DNA from 2 places in the Methylomonas rhizoryzae genome. Region 2 is predicted to be linked to the other one. Evidence: riboswitches for the same ligand, from Rfam matches in the RefSeq annotation. Region 2 holds a riboswitch; the other holds the start of a gene.
The links. A riboswitch is a leader RNA that binds a small molecule or an ion and turns the genes downstream of it on or off. The one in region 2 is predicted to bind cobalamin.

Region 1 (3,405 bases), 290 kb from region 2:
AGACAAGCTCTGTTCCGCGCGGCGCGCCAACCTTAAATCGGTTTTGCGGTCGCGCGGACTGAGAATACTGCCTGAAAGCGCATGCCGCCAGCCCCAAGTTTCGGTACTGACCTCGGCTTCCATGCCGTCAATTTGCGCTTTATCCAAATTAACCGGCTGATACAAATACGTCGTCGGATTGACCACCAAGCCGCTCCAATCGATTAAATTGTCGATATCGGTATGATAAGCGCGTACTTGCCATTGCGCCCAGGCATGTTGCCCTCCGATGCCGGCCTCCACCGTCGTCGACTCTTCCGCCCGCAAACTGCGGTTCCCCTCGGTAATATAAGTGGTACCGAAGAAAGTAGACTGTTGGTGCGGCCAATACAAGCTGTTGAAGGTCGGCGCCTTGAAAGCGTTACCGAAGCGGGCGAAGGTACTCAAGCCGTAATCCCAATTGAAGCGCCAACCGATGCTGCCGGTCACATAATCGCCGCTGGCCTGATTTTCGTCCCAGCGTATCGAGGCATCGATGAAGTGACGCTCCAACAACCGACTATGAATATTGCCGAACACGCCGACGTCGTAACGCGACGTCTCGCTGTAATTGACGTTGCTCTGTACCTCGTCGACCCGATAGTCGCTGCCCAGAGTCAGGCGGTGGTCGTCGTTAAGGCGTACTTCGTTCAACCAGCTGGCGTTCCAGCGGGTGGTATTGATACGGCCGTAAAAACTGCCGTCCGGGTTGAAATTATCGTTTTCGTCCAGCGTTTGTCCGAAACGCAGACTGGAGAGCCAATTGTCCAACACGTCTAGGCTACCGGACAAACCCACCATCTGATTGACGAATTCGGTGCGATTCGGAATGCCGTCGTATTCGGTTTTACCTTGCGCGCGCATGAAGCTGGCTTCGATTTCGCCATTATTATCGAAACGATGTCCGGCACGCGCATTGATCCCGGTGTTGTAATAGCCGTCCCTATCGTTCTCGCCGCTGTTGCGGAGATTGAAACCTTGACTGTTGAAATGCGAGGCGCCCAAAGCGTACCAACTATTACCGACTTTACCGCTGACGTTACCCGCACCGTTGAAGGTATCGTAAGAACCTGCTCCGGCATCCAAACTGATGCTGGGCTGCTCCGAACGACTGCCTTTACGGGTAAAAATTTGAATGACGCCGCCGAGCGCTTCCGAACCGTACAAACTGGAATCCGGCCCACGGCTGATTTCCACCCGCTCGATTTGATCCAGCGGCAGGAACTGGAACGAGGCAGAACCCAATGTCACCGAACCCGCCTTGATTCCGTCGATCAGCACCAGCACGTGGTCGGAATTGGTGCCGCGCATGAATGCGCTAGTATATTGCCCGTAGTCGCCGTTTTGGGTAATGTCCAAACCCGGCGCAGTCTTGAGCAAATCCGGTAAGGTTCGGACCTGTAAGCGCTCTATGTCTTCCCGGGTAAACACCGTGGTCGCGGTGGCCAGCTCCGCAGTGACCGTTTCGCTGCGGGTCGCGGTCACTACCGTTTCGGGTAAAAAGCCGGTTTGATCGTTCGCGCCAGCCGGCGAATGGGTAACGATGGCACCGATGCCGAACAGCATTGATGACGCAATTTTAATTTGTCGCATGAATTCCTCTGCGCCCGCCGCGCATCAAGGGTTATTAAACGACAGAGGATAAGCGGGTGCGCGAAACGGACCGAAGCAGGCAACGATCATTTCGTCGACAGCCCTCCGCTGTCTCGAACGATCCTTCAGGCCAGTCTCCGGGCTTGTAAGCGGCTATACAGCCGGAACTGCAGCCTTCCCATGCCTTGGCACAGTGGCGTGATTGCAGACCGTTAACTTACCTACCGTTGCGGGGGCAGCGCCGGAATGAGTGAAAATTCACCGCACCGGCTTCCTGTTTAAGCGGGATCGCTTGTCGACCGATCCAAACACCTGAAAGAGGGTCGCAAATTCTACCAGCTATTGGATGCCGATCAAGCAAATAAGCGCCGTTAGCTATTTTAGCGCGTCACCGGCATTGAAAATTACGCTTGACGTGCTATAACTTGGCCACTGAGTCAAATCGGTTTTCACGCGAACAAAACAGGCACATTTATGGAAATTCAATCGAAGTTGCTCGGCAATCAACAGGTCAACCCTGATACCGTCATTACTTTTCCGCATGGGATTCCCGGCTTCGAAGACCAAACCCGCTTCAATTTGTTTCATCAGGAAGGCAGCGATATTGTCTATTGGTTGCAATCGCTGGATAACGAAGATTTAACGTTATCCGTCGCCCACCCTGTCCACTTCAACATCAACTACAGTTTTGTCTTGACCGACGCCGAAGAGCAGTTATTGCAGATTAGCGACGGCGACGAAATTTTAATCCTAATCGTGTTGCACAAAGACGAGAGCGGTAACGACAAGCCAACGATCAAGGGCTCGATCAAATCGCCTATGGTAATTAACAGCAACAAACGCTTAGGTCTGCAAAAAGTGCTGGTCAACATCGAACAAAGCATCACGCTAACGGAAAAAATCAGCGAAATCGATGTCGCCGAAGCCTAACCGAAATTCACAGGTCGCATAAAACCATCGTTTGCAACTTGATTTTTTAAGCAATAGCCGGGCTTTTTTAGAATTTGCGGGCGCAACACGATGTGTGCGCCCGATTGAGAAGCGTTGCGTGAGTGTGTGAGTCGGACTCAATTCAAGCGGCTTGCACCGGAATCGAATGACTGCAATGGCTGACTTTATTACCGGCCTCGAAATACACCAATACCGGTTGATAATTTTTCAACTCCGCCTCATCCAAACTAGCGAAGGCGCAAACGATGATCAAATCGCCGGGACAGGCTAAGCGCGCCGCCGCCCCGTTAATCGAAAACACACCGGAGCCGTTTTCGGCACGAATCGCGTAGGTGGTAAAACGCTGGCCGTTGTTGATGTTGTAAATATGTATTTGCTCGTATTCCAAAATTCCTGACAAATCCAAGATATCGCCATCAATGGCGCACGAACCCTCGTAGTCGAGTTCGGAATGTGTCACACGAGCCCTGTGCAACTTAGCTTTCAGCATATTGATGTGCATAATCGACGTTTTCAAAAACGAGTGAACCGGCGATTATGCCTGAAATGCCGATAGCTATCAAACACGCCACTCGTCAGCGCCTGCCTGCGCCACGGGCAATCGCGGGGACCAACCCTAACGATCGATTGGCGGCCAGCGAAAGGCATTCGCCGTCGCGCCGATTGAAAAACGCCGAATCACTTGCGACTGAAATGGATGTTATCGATAAGCCGGGTTTTGCCTAACCTAGCAGCCGCCATGACCACCAAATCCGTATCGTCCGCGTCGGGGGGCAATAAATCCGCGCTACGGCATAGGCTGAAATAATCCAATACAAACCCCGCGTCGCTGAGTATTTGTTG
Region 2 (3,405 bases):
CCGGCCGATCGCAAGGCATGCTGCACCTCGGCCAGCAAGGTGGCGGACAAGAAAATGCACAAGCTGCAGCGGTGTTTGGCCAAGGCCTCCAAGTCTTCGCCGGGCGGCATCGGGGTACGGCCGGCCACCCGGGTAAAAATCACGGTTTGGGTGACTTCCGGCAAGGTTAAGGACTCGCCGGCCGCGGCGGCGCTAGCAAAAGCCGACGACACGCCCGGCACTACGCCCCAAGCGATACCGGCCGCGTCCAGCGGCCTTACCATCTCGGTCAACGCGCCGTACAGGCCGGGATCGCCGGTTTGCAGACGAATCACGCTGGCGTGGCGACCAGCCCGCGTAATCAACCAGTCGCTGATTTGCTCCAACGTCATGCCTTTGGAATCGCAAATCTCGCAGCCGGCCGGCACGTAGGCCGTCGCCGCCGGATGCACCAGCGAGCCGGCGTACAGCACCGCACCGGCCTGTTCCAGCAAGCGTCGGGCTTTAACGGTCAAAAGTTCCGGATCGCCCGGCCCGGCGCCGACGAACCACACCTTAACCATTGGGCCGGCCTCCCTCATCCACGGCCGACGCGCGAAACAGCGCCGCGGACAAACTGCCGAGCAACAGCCAAAACGCCAAATTGGTTAGCGCCGCCGCCGTGACAAAGCGCGTCTGCAACCCGTCCGGCGCGCTACCGGCTTGGACGGCCGCGATTTCAGGAGCGCCTATGGCATGCGGCAACACGATTAACAGCCAGCCGACCGGTCCGGCAATCCGATGAGGAGACCAACACAGCAACGCCAAACCGCTCGCGGTGCCGACAACCGTAGCCACCCACCAGACTTGCCGCGCCGTTAAATCGGCGGCTTCATTGCCAGGCAGCTCCGGCGGCAGACCGACGGCCGGCGCGGCAAAAAACGCCGCGTAACCGGCCAAGCCCCACAAAGCACCGCCGAAGGTTGCGCTCGGCGGCTTCAACCGATAAGCAGCACTCAGCATCAAAGCCAAACCGAAGGCCAGCAACAAATTGGCGCCGGCCGTCGCCGCCGTGCGTTGCCAAACGTTTTCCGGCTGCCAGGCTTGATCCTGGCGACTCGCTTCGTGTTCGGCATGCACTTCGTAACGTTCCGCTTCCAGAATCAATGGCGTTACCCAAATCGCCTGTATAAGCGACAGCAACAACGCGGCGGCCAGGCCGGTCAAGCCGGCCGGCAATAGCAGACCTTTCGCCATGACGGCGGCCTAATGGCAGGGAAAACCGCCGGCGTGGCGGGTATCGTGGGCGGCGTTATGAATTGGCGCAAGCGGCGCGAAACCGACGATCAGCACCAAAAGCAAACCGGCCGCAAACGCGGCGTAGGCCTTAACCAGGCGCACATCGAAGACGGTGGAAATGGATTGAACCAGCATGTCGAACTCCCCGAAAAAATGTAACGAACGGAGCTGACTGGATAGGAAAGGAAATCGGGCAGCGAAGACCGCCCGGCGGACGATCGCACAGCCTGCGCTCTCCCTCCGAGAGTCGGCACCCTACAATCGATCAGGCCGGTATTCTGGCTCACCTTCTTACCAATCGGCGCCTTCCCACACCCAATAATGGTGCAGTGGCAAAATGCCGATTCGTCCGGTTTACAGCAGCGGGGGCTGCGCCGGAATCGATGCACTGAGCTGCATCTCACCGGGCTTCCCGTTTAACCTGAAAGCAAAAAAACCTTCAGGCACCTTATCGAGGTTGCGAGTATATCCGAGCCGGCGGGCTTAAGCAGCAAAAATTTGAACCGGTTAACAGGGAACGATGACGTCGCACCGGAATCGGTGGACGGGGAATCGCCGAAAATCGGCGCATCAATCGATAGCGGGTGCGGCTAGCGAAAACCACTGCGGCAAACCGCGCAGCTCGCCAAGCTCGCGCAACCGCCGGTCGATAGCGTCGTGATTGCCCCACACCACGTCCGCCAAACCGCCGCCCTCAACCCGCGCGTCGATCTCTTTACAGTACAAACCCCGGTCGCGTTGCCGATAAAAACCGTAAGTCCGGCAAGCCAGCGGGCGGTAAGCATAGACGGAACACAGGCCTGCGGCCTGATCCAACATGGGGCAAATTAAAGGCCGGGCGGACTGGCCGGCCAGCGCGGCGATGCCGCGACCGATTTCCTGCAACCTGTCTTTGGGCAGGGACGCCAACCCTTGGCGCAACAATAGCCATTCCCGCTCGGTAAGTTCGGGCACCTCGGCCAGGCGCCGGCAACAACTGTCGCAACCTTGCCGGCACGGCCAATCGTGGCGGCCGGCGCGAACCGCCGCTACCCGCTCGTCGATTTCGGCATGCAGTTGCTTCAGGCTATACACGGCTAGCAGCGCGGCGGATCAGGCTTGAAAACCGGTCTCGGACGCCGACAGGTCGCTATCGTCGCCGTACAGCAAATATAAAGCCGACCTGTCCGGGCTCTCGGTCTGAAACGCCGAATACGCGTGTAACAAGGGCGAGATGTAGCGTGCCGAACTCGGACTGGTGAAAACCAGATAACTGGCGCCGTCTTCGGCCCAGCCGCCGTACATCGCCATGCCTTTAGGGCCGTTTCCGGCCACGTAGGCGGCTCTGAACGCGCCGAACAACACGGCCAATTCGCCGGATTCGTATTCGTTACGCGAGAACTTAATGCGGTGCCAAGCCGTGTTTTTTAGCATCTCTTGCCTACCGTTGAACGAAAATTCGCAGCCTGCCTGCAGGCCCCCACCACTGTTACGACACTGTAGGCGCGCAGGCGGGACGATCTTAACATCCGCAAAATTTTCCGCCAATCTCGGCTCCGGCGTCGCAAGACGAAGGAATAGGCGCAAGTCCGGAACCGACGAAAAGTTGCCCGGTATTTAACTGACCGCATTGAATTGCGCATACACTCGGGCATTCCGCTCCGGGTAACTCTCATAAACATGCGCAAATACCGCCGAGCATTTATGTTGATAGCGCTATGGCGTGCAGGCGCACGGCAGACCGGAATCCAGGGGGGACATTCGCTGCTGAGCTTGAGTTGAGAGCGGGCCGCGGCTTTCTGCCGCCAGCTTAGTACCAGTAATTCGCGGGCCATTTTTTTGACCTCGCTACGCTCCTCAGTCTCAGTTCCGGCGCCGGACGGGTAAGAATGTCGAAGATGACCGGTTCTTCCTCGCTCATATGCTCCTGTCTAACGCCCTCAACTGACGCCTGGCAGTAATTTGCACTCGCGGCCTTTGGCATGCAGTTTCTTGCAAAATTGCCTTGCCTGACTCTGTTCCAAACCGGTCCATTCGGTGCGCCACAATGCCTTGCCCTGACGCTTGATTTGCACGATGTGCGGATTGCCGCGCTTTGCTTCGCTGCCTAAAGCGTAGCGGGCCTGTTTTAGATTGACGTTGGCTTCGACTTTTCGGGCGTGATCGCCC

Region 1: it holds a riboswitch for cobalamin, as region 2 does, so the genes downstream of both, F1E05_RS05515 (TonB-dependent receptor domain-containing protein) here and F1E05_RS06825 (CbtB domain-containing protein) in region 2, are expected to answer to the same signal.

The regions. Positions count from the first base shown of each region.
Region 1 covers NZ_CP043929.1:1,173,293-1,176,697, reverse strand. Annotated here, with positions in the region: gene F1E05_RS05515 (TonB-dependent receptor domain-containing protein) at 1-1,611, opposite strand, end outside; cobalamin riboswitch at 1,723-1,942, opposite strand; gene fliW (flagellar assembly protein FliW) at 2,086-2,541, shown strand; gene panD (aspartate 1-decarboxylase) at 2,684-3,064, opposite strand; gene panC (pantoate--beta-alanine ligase) at 3,241-3,405, opposite strand, start outside.
Region 2 covers NZ_CP043929.1:1,463,529-1,466,933, reverse strand. Annotated here, with positions in the region: gene cobM (precorrin-4 C(11)-methyltransferase) at 1-542, opposite strand, end outside; gene F1E05_RS06830 (CbtA family protein) at 535-1,215, opposite strand; gene F1E05_RS06825 (CbtB domain-containing protein) at 1,225-1,392, opposite strand; cobalamin riboswitch at 1,509-1,723, opposite strand; gene F1E05_RS06820 (YkgJ family cysteine cluster protein) at 1,828-2,331, opposite strand; gene F1E05_RS06815 (hypothetical protein) at 2,350-2,670, opposite strand; gene F1E05_RS06805 (D-alanyl-D-alanine carboxypeptidase family protein) at 3,177-3,405, opposite strand, start outside.